2 regions of the Paenibacillus sp. P5_B5 genome follow, and region 1 is predicted to be linked to the other one. Evidence: riboswitches for the same ligand, from Rfam matches in the RefSeq annotation. Region 1 holds a riboswitch; the other holds the start of a gene.

Region 1 (7,509 bases):
ATAAGCTTTCGGCTCTAGGTGTGATTTCAGGTAATGGGGATGGGACGTTTAAAGGGAATGGTGCTCTTACAAGAGAAGCTTTCGTCAAAATGCTAATGGCTTCTATACCTACTGATTCACAAAGCCTCAAAGATATGAATCTACAAGATATGGCCGATCCTTCTCGCTGGTCATATGCCTATATCAAACGTGCATATAATGATGGATTAATAGATTTTATGATTGAGAAAGATCAATTTCATCCTAGCAACGAGATTACTAGAGAGGAAGTAGCTGTTCTTACAGGTCGATTACTGCTTCAATCTATGACAGATCAAGAGCGTAAGCAATGGACTGATGCTGGGTGGAAGGCTGAGCAGGATAAACGGAAGTTTGTCGATGCTAGTAGCATCCATTCAAGCTATCAAGAGTTTCTTTACTATACATCTTCATTAGGTATTATGATTGGTGATGCAACAGGCGAGTTTCGCCCTAAAGCATCTTTAACACGCAAAGAAGCAGCGGCAATTATTGAACGCGTCATTAATGAACGAATTACATATGTGCAGTTATCAGGCATAGGTTACTATGCGATTGAATCGTTTAAACAAGTGGATCAAATGAGTCTATTAAATGATGTGAAGTTTGGCTGGTCGGAGTTGTCCTATACAGCTAATGGTCAAGCATCCTTGAACATGAAAACAGGAGAATACGCTGTTCCAAGCGGATGGGAATCGGCTATTCAGATTGCGGATCAGAATAAGGTCCGTAAAGAGTTGAATATTTTTGCGAATAATAAGGATGGTCAATTAAGTAAGTTTCTCCTCGATGCACCTGCACAAGCAGCTTTTATTAAGTCAACTAAAGATGCACTGACGAAGAATCCTTATGGGTTTACAGGTGTTTCAGTTGATTTCGAGGGATTAATGCAACAATCGGAGCAAGCGGCTTATACAGCCTTCTTGCAAGCTCTAAAGCAGAATCTTAATGGGCTGACGATGTCAGTAGCAGTTCCGCCAACGGATTGGTACAAAGGTTACGATCTAAAGGCAATTGGTTCAATAGCTGATCAGGTTATTGTAATGGCTTATGATTACACGCATATGGAAAGTAAGCTGCCTTCGGCTCCATTGCCACTGGTGAATGAAGCTATCCAGACTGCACTTAAGAGTATACCCAAAGAAAAGCTGGTACTCGGAATTTCTAAGCAAGCCAATCAGTGGATTACGCGTTCTGATGGAACAGTGGTATCTGAGCAGCCTGCAATTAAGCTAGTTGAGGAGCGGGCGAAGATGCCAGGTAGTAAGGTGGAATTCGTAGCACCTTCGTTCTTGAATAAAATCACATTCCAAGATGATCGTGGTAGTCATGAAATCTGGTATGAGAATGGGCAAAGTATTGAACAAAAGATATGGCTTGCTAAGTTCTATGGTTTACAGGGTGTTTCATTATGGTACATGGGAAATTATACTGCTGCAGATTACGAAGTAATTAAGCAACATACGAATAAGCGGTAGTTGCTAGTATATGGATGTAGCATCACGAAGGCTTTTGTTGATGAGATAGCAAGTTAACCGACTATAAAGTAACGAATGAACGTAATCTTAATTACCGCGGCCACTCCAAGGAGTGGCTTTTTTTGTTACCTTGAGGCGTGGATAGCAAAGGTGTAGCTAGTACATTTTATAGGATGTGGAGGTGTAGAGATATGGACAAACCCGCAGTAACAGGAAAGCAGCTTGCAGATGAATGGGCAAGAGTGCTTCCTGCACGTATGCCATCGTCAGATAGTGCTAAAATATGGCCCGATGAGGCGAATGATCAAGCAGTGCGAATTCATATTACAAATGCCGGTCGCAGCTCGTATACGTTCGATTTTGCATGCACGTATCTGGATTCTCGTGAGGTAAAGGTTGATCTTGTGGATGTGGAGAAGGACGATGTTCACATTGATGAAACTCAGGATCAAGTACAAGGATTGATTAGCGATTATGTTCGTCATATTCATGAGTGTGCCCAAGCTTTGCATGATGTGACACATCACGGTTAGGGGGAATCTATATGGCAAAAGGCAAATGTGGTTTGAGCAGCGATAAAAACTTGAAGAATGTATCCAAAGAATTGGATCATCCTGATCTTGGTTCCCATGCTAATCAGCAGCGGCAGCAGCAGACGAATGATCGTCGTCATCAAGATGCGTTGAATCATGAAGGGTAGAAAGTAAAAGGATAGAAGGTACTGATTCGGAAAGGATCTGATCACATGTCCAAACCAAAAACAGTCCCCACTAATGTATCACCCAAAGGGGAAGAAATTAATGCTCATGAAGGTAATAAAGGTATCCCAGAGCCCTTATCAGGCTCCCATAAGGTAAAGAACCGTAATCATTCCCGTAATAATCACGGCGAGGGCTTCTAAGCGCTTGAGGGAAAAATAAAATAAAATAATTGTGTAATTTGTTGAATAAGATCATTTTGTAGGGAGATACTATTACTGTCGATGACAAGAGAGGTGTGGTTCCGTTGAACAACGTGAGCAATAACCTGATGCAACTTTCGTAGCTTGTCTATTCGAACTGGAGGGATGTGCTAAAGACACGTTAGTGTAATTGGACACTTGAGTACCAGTAAACGAAAAACAAGAGAGTTGAAAGCAGCTAAAAAAATCGATTAACATCGACGCAAAAAGAGCCCTTAGGGGCTCTTCTTGTTTTTGTTAAAATAACTCCGTGATTTTATTGAATTCCTTCACTTCATCATTCATTTCTTTGAATATTTGATTCCATCTGGGTTTAATGATCGATAATTTATTGATTAAATTAGGATCAAAGTGTGTACCACTGCCTTTATATAAAATATCATACGCTTGATCTACCGTCATCGCTTTGCGATAAGCCCGATTCGATGTCAAGGCATCAAACACGTCAGCAATGGCTAAGATTCGAGCTTCAAGGGGAATCTGATCTCCTTTAATTCCGCTCGGATAACCACTTCCATCCCATTTTTCATGATGATACAGCACACCTGGTTTCAAGGTTTCAAGAATCGATATTTTCTCAACCATTCGGCTACCAACAACGGGATGTGTTTTGATCAACTCATACTCATCAACCGTTAATGGACCCTCCTTGGCCAATATATGCTCTGGGATGTTAATCTTGCCGATATCATGCAATAGCCCAGCTAGCCGTAACCTCTTTATTTGCTTTTCATTTTGATAAACCGCTAATGTACTGGCTAATTCTATTGCATATTTACTTACGCGCTCACTATGCCCAAAAGTATATAAATCCTTTGCCTCAACTGCAATAATAAACGATTTTACAACCTGTTCGACCGATACTTCTGCCGACTCCATAATTGTGTTCACCTGTGTATCGTAAAGCTTGTTTACTTTCCTTAATATAAGGTGACTGAACGTACCTATGATAATGTAAAGCAGCACACGGTTAGCTATGTCAATCTCATCGAACACATTCGTAACAAGCGGGTAAAAGGCTCCTAGAAAAGTCATAAAGACCAAACCAATTGAAGAATAGGTCAGCAGTACGGGCATGTCCCCATAGAAGGCGGCAATGAGTGGAATCAGTAGGAAGAAACTCCAAGCCTCTCGATAACCAGAACCGAAATATAGACAGCATACGACAATTATGACAAAGGATAGAACGATGTGCTGCAATATATAAGAGGAAGGTGAGAATAGCTTTTTACTGGCTACTAAACAGAACCAAATAACAAAACAAATAACAAGTAAATAGAGTGATGCGCGCGAATATGGAAGGTGAAACAGAAGGAATACCGAGTTCCATAAAACGCTTATAAATAAGTAGATAAAGGAAATTTTTAATATATTTACGTTAACCTGATCACGATGAGTTCTGTAATAGGTACCTAGTAAAATCTTTTTGTCGGGAATTAGCATAACCTACTTCCTCTCAAATACAATTCTCAATTATGAACATTACATGTCAATTGTACCATTATTATGTCTATTCAACTATAGACTAGATACCTATCCTAAAAATATTTTAAAGAAAAATTTAATATCTATCTTTTTTCTGAAAGTATGTCTATGATAGAAAAGGTAAAATATTCTAAATTCATAAGGAGCGTACAATTTATGAAGGACTCTACTAACTATCATTTCGGTATAGCTCAGGGCGTGTCCCGTGAGAAGGCTATAAGCTTACATCATCAGAGATACGAAGAAGTCGGATTTTTTAGAAACGACGAAGAGGATCCATACGAGAAATCATCCAAGTATTTTATGGCGCAGACCTATGATAATACAGTTGTAGGAGTCACGAGATTAATTTATTCCCAATTCGATGAACTACCTACTATTAAACATTTTGAGATTTATGATATTAATAAAGCCAAGCTAAATCAACTGGAACCAAATCGAGTAGCCGAAATCAGTGCTTTTACAAAAATGCCTGCACATGATGTGGGAATCGGTCTTATTAAAACTGTACTGCAATATTCGCTGCAAACAGGCCTAACTTATTGGGTTTGTTGCATCGATCAACGTGTATATAACTATATGCACCGTATGTTCAAGTTCCCTTTCCAAGTAATCGGTGAACCTAAGGTATATCTCGGCTCGACTACCATTCCGTGTGCTTTGAATTTAACGGAGTGTCTATCCAATTTGAAAGAGCGCCGTTCTACCTTGTATGAATATTTTGTTGAAGGCGAAAAAGAACAGTTAAAGGTGATCTTATGATTAAAGAACAGTTCAGTCGTAATTTAGGTGTGATGTCCGAGTCGGAAGTTGAACAATTACAAAATACAACAATTGCAATTGCGGGATGTGGTTGTATTGGTGGCTTTGCTGCAGAACTACTCACTCGTATGGGGATTGGCAAACTAGTACTAGCAGATTTAGATGAATTCGATGTGTCGAATATTAATAGACAGTGTGCAGCGACTCACTTAACAGTAGGTCAACCGAAGGTAGAAGCCCTACGGAACCACTTGCTTACAATCAATCCTGATCTTGAGACCGTTATTTTCACAGAAGGTGTAAATAGCCGTAATGCAGCAGCATTCGTAGAAGAAGCTGATTATGTCATTGATGCAATCGATTATTTTGCATTTCCAGACTCTCTCGCCTTACATCAAGCAGGTAGAGCGAAGAATTTGTATATTACAACTGCAGTCGCACTTGGATTTGGGACATCGGTACTTACCTTTGCTCCGGATGGTCAAAGTCTTGAGAAATATTTAGGAATTACAGAAGGAATTAAGTCTGAAGAGCTGCAAGAAATGGTGTTTCCAGCGGCATCCTATAGTCAACAGCTTCCTAGCTATGCAACGCCAGATAAAATTGCGAAGTGGATCGGGGATAGAACCATTCCGACAATTAGTGTAGGACAAGCCTTAGGGCCCGGCGTGCTTGTATCACAGATGATTCTACACCTTCTTGGAAGAAAGAATCCACCGATTGTACCGGAAAGCTTCCAGATGCAGTTTGAAAGTTAAAGTATGTATGGTGTACATATTTTGCGTATGTGAAGCGGGATTTTATTTGTAAAAGGGGGATATTGCTGGAGATTTGGTTGGAGTATTAATTGGAATTATGGATATAAAAAGGAGAATATATAATAAAAATAAGAAATATAAAATAATTTAGTATAATTTGGTTGACAAACTACCCCTTTAAGAAATATAGTAATCATTGTAATAATATGGGAAGTAAAAAAGAATACGGCACACTAATCGAAAGGTTAGGTCGCAAAGCCTTGGAGTCTACTAGTCGCAAGACTAACGATAGTCCGGTTGCATTGATTTCGTAAAATGCAATGGGGCTTTTTTTAATTGTAAGTGAAATTCCGACAACTACATACGGCACACTAATCGAAAGGTTAGGTCGCAAAACTTTGGAGTCTACTAGTCGCAAGACTAATGATAGTCCGGTTGCATTGAAATCACAATGTAGCCGGGCTTTTTTATTTTGGCTAACGCTACTGGTAAGGATAGGCATTATAAATTATTAAATTGAAGAGGTGTATGTAAACAATGAAACAACAGTTAAAACGAGTGGTTACGTGGCTATGTGTTCTAGCGATGGCAATTGGTTTAATGCCTGGGTCTTTAACGCAAGCATCAGCAGATCCAAGTGGAGAACTTGTTTGGCCTAATCCGGGTGCGATTAACCTAACTAAGACAGCTAGTACTACAGCTGTTCAGGGCGAGTGGGAAGTTACTTTGAAAGTTGAAGGTAAGAATCTGGCTACTAGATCTGATGTGGTTCTTGTAATTGATAGGTCGGGGAGTATGAAGAACGACGAGAATGGCAAAGGAAGATTAGCCGATGCTAAAAAGGCGGGCAAGACCTTTGTTGATAAAGTGTTAACTACAAATTCAAAATCTAAAATAGCTGTTGTAGCTTTTGACTACTACGCTCAAGATATATCTGGCTTGGAAGGCGTTTCGGGTAAAGAAGCCCTTAAAACAATAATTGATGGTATAAAGGCAGATGGCGGTACGAACATTCAAGATGGTCTTCGTCATGCCAGGGAATTATTAAAGGATAGTACTGCTGATAATAAAGTAGTCGTACTTCTAAGCGATGGGGAGCCAACTTATAGTTATAAAGCTAATAAAGCAGCAGAATATAGTTCATGGGTAAAGTGGAAAGATGGAAGTAAACATGATTTTATACTTTCAGAGTTTGATTATAATAATAGAATTGGTAATGGTAATGCATCGGGTGGTTACAGTTTAGATTGGGATGATGAGTACAGCCTTTTAAAGAAAAAAGGAAATCGGCCATGGCAAGATACCTACTATAATATAGAAGATAATGGTATAGGTACTATATCCGAAGCTAAAAATGTAATGGATAAAGGAATTCAGATATATGCAATTGGTCTAGATGTTGGGAAAAACAAGAATGCAAATTACGTTCTGAACAATAGTCAAAATAAAGGTTACTTTGAATCTACTAGTGCAGAGCTAGAGAAAGTATACACACAAGTCGCCAGTAAAGTTACCTATGCCGCAGCAGATGCAGTTGTTACAGATCCAATGGGAGAAATGTTTAATCTTATTACAGGAGCTTCATTTGACTCATCAGACTATACAATTTCTCAAGGCACAATAACCTGGGATGAGAGCAGTGAGACTTTCAAGTGGACAGTGGGGAATATTGTTGAAGGAGCTCCTGCTACACTTACTTATAAAGTGAAACTGGATCCGGCTAAGAACCCTAAATCAAATATGTTATATCCAACAAATGGACTAACCACAATTGATTATAAAGATGCGACTGGAACAACTAAGAAAAAGAATTTCGAAGTACCAAAAGTTAGTTTGGATAAAGGTTCTATTCTTGTTAAAGGTTACAAGGTAAACTCGAATGGACAACCAATAAATGATAAGGACATTGTCGTAGAGAGTCATGATAAGGCAGAGCGATTATATGACGATGAATTCCAGGTTAATGGAAACCCAGCACTCGATATTCAGAGTTATCAAATAGTACCTAAGTCGTATCCTAATCACGTTCTTAAAGTGGGTACTAATC
Region 2 (7,509 bases), on a different contig from region 1:
AAATGTATCATCCACAATCAAGGTTAATCCTTTATTTGCAAAAGTATCTGTTAGCTTAACCGATTTCATCTTGTGACTATCATTATTGAAACTAATTGTCCATTCTGTTGTTTTCGCTTTGTAGTCTGTACTGTTGTCTATATGCCATTTGTTCAAAATTTGTTGATAGATATTTCCTGTTCCTGTTTCGATCTTGCCATTAGCAGTTACTTCGTTAGTAATTGTTGCATTATCAAATACTCGACTGCTTGCTTTAGTTTTATAGACTATTTTATAAGCGGAATCAATGTCTTGATTGAATTGAAAATCAAAACCGTTTTTTGTATCATCGATTTTTTTGGAAGTAACCGAATAATTTTCAAATTTCTCCTCTTTTTCTTCATTTCCACTTTGTTCATTAATCGTTATTTTGTAAACTTTAAAAGAATCTGCTACAAGCTTCTGAGTGTTATCAAATTGATCTTTCAACAGAGCTTCTGCTTGTTTGATTGGTTTTTGGTTATAGTTGTATTTGATCTCCCAAGTAATTGTTTGCGTTGCCTGATCATAACCTCTTGATGTTTTCTCTAGTGCTTTTCCTCTTGTGACGTTTACCGACGCACTAGCTGTTAGTTCTGAAACATTGCCACCTGATAGAGTAACCTTATTCTCAAATAAAGTTTCTTCTGAATCTGCTGGCAGATTGGTTTTATAAATGATCCGGTAGGCTGAGCTAATATCTCCAAAACTCAACTTCAGCTCTGTGTCATTCGATGAATTCGTGTATTCTCCAGGAATTTTAAAATCCCCAGACTTAAGTTCCTCACCTGGTAATGTGCTTCCATCTACCAATGTAATCAGCTTAAACACTTTAACTGATGCTAGATCTAATTCCTGTCCCTTTGTCATGCTATCAGTAATCACTGCGTTCTTGATCTCTTTCAAATCTTTGTTAAAATCAACAGTCCACTCTATATTCTGTGTGTTGTACTGTCTATTCGGCTTTCCTTCCTTATCGATAGAATTCCCAATCGGCTTAAAATCGATTGGAATCTCCTGCTTAATACCGCCTTCAATTGGAGTTACAATAACCTTATTTCCTTCTGTTAAGACAGCTTTTTTACTAATCTTTGATAAAACTTCAATATTACCACTAATATTGGAGTGATTCTCGATAAAATCAGTAAACACAATGGTCACTAATTTGTTCATATCAACTGAAAATGTTCCTACTAAATCACCTTTAAAAAGCATTTTCTCATCTTTAACTTCTTCATAAACCTCAAATTCTTCTGGAAGGATAAATTTAAACGTTGCCCCAGCTTTATATCCATGGCCATTTTTAAGTGCCCAATCATAATTCACAGTAATAATAGATTCCGTATCAACACTATTTATGGGATCACCGTTAATGTTTTCAAACTTTAATTCAGCCTTCGTTAAAATATTCTCTTTTATTTCATTGCTATTCTCCTGTAAAGGAACAACTGTACCATCTTGTACTTTCTTTACAGCAGGGATTTCTATTTTACCTGAGGAGTCATTAGTTTGGTTCGGTAAAATGGTTACTGTTATTACACCATCTGTTGACACAACATAGGATCCAACTTTTTCTTCCCCAGTCGTCAAATCAACTGTTTGTTCATTCTCAATTGTTAAATCAGTTGGAAGATTGAACGAATAATTGGTTTCTGTGTCTTTATTATCCGCAATCAAGTTCCAATCATATTTAACTGAAACTTTAGAATCATCATTTGGATCTGCTTCAATCAGTTCGTTTGTTAATGTAAATGATGGATTCACATTTGTCTGATCCACATCTGCTCTTGCAATCAATGGTTGGAAAACATTAAAAACCATTAATATAAGTAATAATGAAACTATGCTAATCTTTTTCATAAGTCCTCCTATAATAGTTAATTAAAATAATTTGTCAATCTAAGTCGATTCTGTTGTAGTAATTATAATAATTAATGCTGAATATTTTCTGAATAACCTACAATTCAACAAAAAACCACTCCTATCCATGAACTGAACCCGAAAGAAAGACACTTTTAAAAAGTGCCCATCTCTCGGGTTTTTGTATCACTGGGATTAAAAAAAGATGACTCCTGATGAATACAGGGGTCATCTACTTTCAGTTAGCACTTTTTTTAACTGTCCACAAACAAGGTTACAGTCAACTGGAGATCAGACGGTTTCATAGTATATCACAAATCAATATTGTTTTTCAATCGAATAATCGCGCTTATCTTTAATCATAACTGGTTTCTTGCTTCCCAACGATTTAATAGAATCATATGTTGTATCGATTGTTACCCATTCATTCGTTTCTTGGAGATAAACCTCATTCCAGGCATGATATTGCTCGATATCATTCTTACTCCCCATCAACAGCTTAGTTGGAATGCCTTCACTTCGAAGCATAGCTGCGAACAAAGCCGAGTAATCATAACATATTCCTTGTTTTTCTTCCAAAGTCTTGTCTATAGAAGGGATATATTCGTTAGGAAGATTATTCGCTTTCTTATAATCATAGCTAATGTTGCTTATAATATAATTGTAAATTGCGGTAACCTTGTCTTTATCTTGTTTTAGATCTTTCGTCAATTCACGAGCTTTGGCTATCGCTTTCATATCCTTATTCCAATAAATCATCTGAATCGGCTGCAAATATACTTTATCTTTGCTTGAGGCTTTCAGAATGACATCTTTGTTTTCTACCATCTTATACTTGGTTCCTGTAACGTTCTCCAAGATGGATATCGTATATTTACCATCTCCTAGCTGCAAGGGAAAACGGTTGTTTGAAGTCAAGCTATATACATATTGCTGATTTCCTTTGCTGATCTTGACCTTTACTTTCGCATCGTTTGGAGATTGGTAAGAAACTATCACGATTCCATCACTTAACTCTCCCAGATTTATATAGGAATTCGAAGTACTAGCTAAAGCAATAGTTGGAGCAGACAATAAACAAACAATAAGCAAAATAATTGCAAATGGACGTTTAAACATAAAAACTCCCCTTTCGGTAGCTGGCTGCCATCTTAATAAATAAGGAAGGCCCTGTAGCTTTGCGTCTCTAATTTTCATTAGATTTGCCATTATCGGTGGAAAGCACCTGATATTTATTTGTTTTTTCTATATAGTAGCATAGCATGTCCCATTTATGTAAGCCTAATTGTCAAATTAGTCGAAAAAATATTTATTTGATAATTTTCCCCTTAATAATCAATCGATGAGTAGGATCTACCATAGGGTGACAAGTGATTAATGTGATCTCTTTATCTTTGTCATTCCCCTCCAGAACCCATACTTCCTCAGGCAATACATATAATTTTTCCGTTACGATGTACTCAAGCTGACTATTTCCGTTATCAACTTTAATCTTATCTCCTTCTTCAATCTCATCGAGTCTATTGAAATTCCTTCCATATGTAAAATTACGATGTCCTGCTATTGCATAGTTTCCAATTTCACCGGCTTTACCCGTATTTTCGATACTCGCAACAGTAGTCTTCATATTCTTGTCAGTCGCACCATGCAGTATAGGCAAGAGCAAATCAATTTTACCAATTGTTAAAATGCCCTCCATGTTCTTATAGCTGCTAAAGTCCGGCTTTGCTTGTTCCTTTGCTTCAGAATCATCTGTTACAGCTTGCAATTCATCAGATAATTCAACATCGATTGAAGTGCTCTCAGGAATCTCCGCTTTATCATTCTGCTCAGAGAAATCATCGCCGTTATCAATATTTTGAAGGCTGCTCTGCCATTCTTTTACCAGCTTTTGCTGCTGATAGTCTTGATACGCTTCAGTAAATTTGGGGTAGCATAAAATCGTAATTCCTATACAGATGAGCAGTGCAGATACAATTTTTATTTTCATATTATCTAGATCCCTATTTCCTATTTATAGATTACACTCTACTGTTCCACTCTTGATACCAATCAGTTAGTTCCTTACTAGGCGCTCCATCAAATTCCTCTTTTAAAATGTTCGAAATGAGCTGGTACTGTTTCCTTACTTCGCCTTGATGATTCAGTGTCTCATAAGTTTTCATCAGCCCAAAATATCCATCTTCTACATAAAGGAACTTCTCCCTAATTTGTTGATACAGTAATATAGCTTCCGTATATTGTTCCTGCGAAGCGTAATATTCTGCTATTTGCTTCACATGATTTAACCAGATTACACCGAGCCGCTCCTGTTCATGCTCCGCCCATAAATATCGATGTTCTTCAAAAAAATCTCCAGTATATAATGCCATAATGGATCTATGCTGATCAATCGTCTCTGAAGTCACCGTCTGTTGATGGCGCACACTTGTTTCCCATTCTTCAACATCCAGCCTCAACTCTCCCCATATCAAACGGTAGCCTTCGTCCTTATACTTGATCTCCAGATCTAAACCGGCAGCTTTAATAATTTTCCGAATTTGATAGATTGCTGTATGTAATTGAGTAGTTGCTCTCTCTGTATCATATTCTGGCCATAGCAAATCGATTAACAATTGCTTATTCACCGTTTTATCACGATAATAAGCCAGGTATGCAAATAACTCAGGTGCTTTTAGTGTTTTCCAGGGAAAATAGTGCTGAGTCCCATTCTGGTCGAGATAGTGCAAACTTTGTAAACAGCAGAGCTTGGCTTGATTGATTGGAGTTGTCTCACTAGTATTCGCAACCGTTTTGTCATTCGATTCTATCACTCTTTGAAGTGTCTTAGCCAACCTGCCATGGTGTACAGGCTTTAATAAATAGTCAATCGCATTCACTTCAAATGCTTTCACCGCATATTCTTGATAAGCAGTAACAAAAATAATTTGCAGATGAGGTTGAATTTGCAATAATCGCTCCGCTAATTCAAATCCATTAATCTCTGGCATCTCAATATCCAAAAAAGCCAAATGCAGCATTTCCCTCTGAGCTGCTTCTATCGCAGAATCAGGATCCTGAAAAGCGCCGATCAATTCAAGGTTAATGCCTGTTCCAGCATGTTCTTCTAACATTTTCTCCATTTTTTGCAAAGCAAGCCACTCATCGTCCACTATTATCGCTTTCAAGTCATCTCACCTCTTAATAACCGCCTTTTCTTTCTCCTTCCTTTATTTTAACAAGCAAAATGGATAATGTCCAAAATTTGCCTACTCAAGAAGAAACGGCTTCGCCGGCTTTAAAAGACGGAGCGTTTCTTAAGGTGATACTTAGAATTTATTAGACGAATGTTATAAATTCTATATCACTAAAAAATCTCGAAGACATGGTCGTCTTCGAGATTTGTAGAGATATTCTGTTCCTCTATAGTTTTGCAACGGACTTGGCAATCTCAGCCATACATTCTTCCGCTTGCGGATACAAGCCGATCTTATCCATGAACGCATGATCTAGCCCGTTGTAACGTATGATGCGTACTGGAACTCCAGATCGTTGCAGTTTTCGGGCATAAGCCTCGTTTTCCAATCGCAGAAAGTCGTACTCCGCTGTAATGATTAAAGTCTCTGGCATTCCTTTCAAATCGACAAGCAGTGGGGATAAATAAGGAGCTGATGCCTTCTCACGGCCTTGCAAATAGATCGCATCTAACAAGCTGGTAAGTTGATTGATGCCCTGGAGACCTGCCATAATAAACGGCTGATGATCGTTAATCGTATATTCCTCCAGCTTCCATTCGAAGTCATCCGTTGTAATTCCTGCCATATTGACGGTTGGATAGATGAGCGCCTGAAATTGAATCATGCCGGTTCCGAGGTCGCGGTCCATCATCGCACATACCGTCGATAAGTTTCCGCCTGCGCTATCGCCTGCTACTGCAAGCTTGCTCTTATCTGCACCAAGTTCCTTTGCATGTTCATAGGTCCATTTTACCGCATCAAAGCAATCGTGCAATCCCGCAGGATATGGATGCTCAGGAGCAAGTCGGTAATCGATTGATACAACGACCGCTGGTGCTTTCTCAGCAATCGCTTTACAAGGATTCTCCACGACATCCACCGTTCCGCCGAAGAAGCCTCCTCCATGAAAGAACACGACAACAGGAAGCAGCTTACCAGCTTTTGCCCCTTCTGGCGTATAAATACGGATAGGAATATCGCCATTACGCCCTGATATGTTTCTGGCATCTACCTGAATGGCAGTGCATGTAACGTCTGTATTCTCCCATCCCATCTGCTTGCGCATCATAAGTGCGACTTCAAACGGACTGAGTTTGGATAAATCCGGCATCTCGAAGCCAGCCATCGCCTCCGCTTGCTGCTGCATCACGCTCAGTGCACGAGGATCTAGAACTCCTTCCGCATCAGAATCCGGAATTCGCTTAATCATTGATTCCATTCCATTGGACTGCTGAATAATTGTACGTTCCTCTACTAATTTTAGCTGCTTGGCATAATCTTCTCGATTAGTCATTTAATATTCGCTCCTCTCTGATGTACAAAACTGTAATGGTAATTCCGATTAAACACATAATAGGTCAAGCTCAATAAACTTAACGAAATCATTAACCCGACCGTAACATCGGAAGCGTAGTGTGCTGAATAATAAACTCGGCTGAATGCAGTAACAAGCCACCATATAAATCCGCCATATAAGATAACTTGTTTCAAGCGCTTATATTGTGGTAATACAAACAGCGAGATCGCTACGGTTGCAAACGAATTTGCACTATGTCCCGAAGGGAACGAAGCTCCGCCCTCCCCTTGTATCAGATACCAAGGAGAGAAATTGGAGTAATCGGGTAATAAATCCCGAAATCTGACACGCCCCCAGCCTGCTTTAATCCCCTCAATTACAAACATAGTAACAATGATATAAATGATAGATGTATAGGCCATCCTTAACAAGTAGTTACGGTCCTCTGCTGAAAATCGAACATAAGCATATCTTTGCATAATGACCGTTATTAACAGCATGATAATCATGCTTAATACGATAAAAAGTGTCTTTGAATTCTCGAGTTCCAGACGGAACATCAGCATTACGATATGCATAACAATAGACAAGATGACCATGATGACTCCTAATACATAAAGGAACAGCTTTTTCCCCCATCTGGTTTCCTTGGCAGCGACTGCGAGAAACACATTCCCTGCCAGAAACATGATAATAACTATAGCCATCTCCCCATATATATAGAAGAATTCACCGAACGCTGACTGATTGGTTGCGATAGCTTTGGATATTTGTAAATCAGTAAATGAAAAAACTAGTAACAATAACGCCGCAACAGCCATCATAATTGCGTAGCTTTTCTTAGTTATTAGCAAACTGACTCACTCCTTTCAATCAAGCGCTATAGTTTAGCTTCCCAATATCCGCAAAAAGGATCAACAGGGCTTAGACCAGTGAATGGTGACTTTCCTTGCAGCTTCTCTACGATCGCATCAATTGAATAGGAGTTGCCCGAATAAGCATTGATAAATGTTTGAATCCGAGGTACATCCTGCAAATGGAACGGATTGGCCACAGAGATAAACAGGGTTGGCAGCTCCTTAATAAACCATGGAATTTCTGCTCCGAAAGGAGGCGTGT

What was found. A riboswitch is a leader RNA that binds a small molecule or an ion and turns the genes downstream of it on or off. The one in region 1 is predicted to bind cyclic di-GMP.
Region 2: linked by a shared signal. The riboswitch ahead of AC1DOK_RS07985 (transglutaminase-like domain-containing protein) and the one ahead of AC1DOK_RS23825 (Ig-like domain-containing protein) in region 1 are both predicted to bind cyclic di-GMP.

Annotation. Positions count from the first base shown of each region.
Region 1 covers NZ_JBFULK010000031.1:10,854-18,362, forward strand. Annotated here, with positions in the region: gene AC1DOK_RS23790 (S-layer homology domain-containing protein) at 1-1,496, shown strand, start outside; gene AC1DOK_RS23795 (hypothetical protein) at 1,688-2,029, shown strand; gene AC1DOK_RS23800 (hypothetical protein) at 2,041-2,196, shown strand; gene AC1DOK_RS23805 (small acid-soluble spore protein P) at 2,242-2,397, shown strand; gene AC1DOK_RS23810 (HD-GYP domain-containing protein) at 2,695-3,900, opposite strand; gene AC1DOK_RS23815 (N-acyl amino acid synthase FeeM domain-containing protein) at 4,099-4,704, shown strand; gene AC1DOK_RS23820 (ThiF family adenylyltransferase) at 4,701-5,462, shown strand; cyclic di-GMP riboswitch class I at 5,680-5,767, shown strand; cyclic di-GMP riboswitch class I at 5,818-5,905, shown strand; partial or broken gene AC1DOK_RS23825 (Ig-like domain-containing protein) at 6,000-7,509, shown strand, end outside.
Region 2 covers NZ_JBFULK010000005.1:27,699-35,207, reverse strand. Annotated here, with positions in the region: gene AC1DOK_RS07990 (collagen binding domain-containing protein) at 1-1,878, opposite strand, end outside; gene AC1DOK_RS07985 (transglutaminase-like domain-containing protein) at 2,197-2,997, opposite strand; cyclic di-GMP riboswitch class I at 3,010-3,095, opposite strand; gene AC1DOK_RS07980 (class D sortase) at 3,188-3,868, opposite strand; gene AC1DOK_RS07975 (response regulator) at 3,900-5,045, opposite strand; gene AC1DOK_RS07970 (alpha/beta hydrolase) at 5,281-6,387, opposite strand; gene AC1DOK_RS07965 (phosphatase PAP2 family protein) at 6,384-7,244, opposite strand; gene AC1DOK_RS07960 (glycoside hydrolase family 3 protein) at 7,271-7,509, opposite strand, start outside.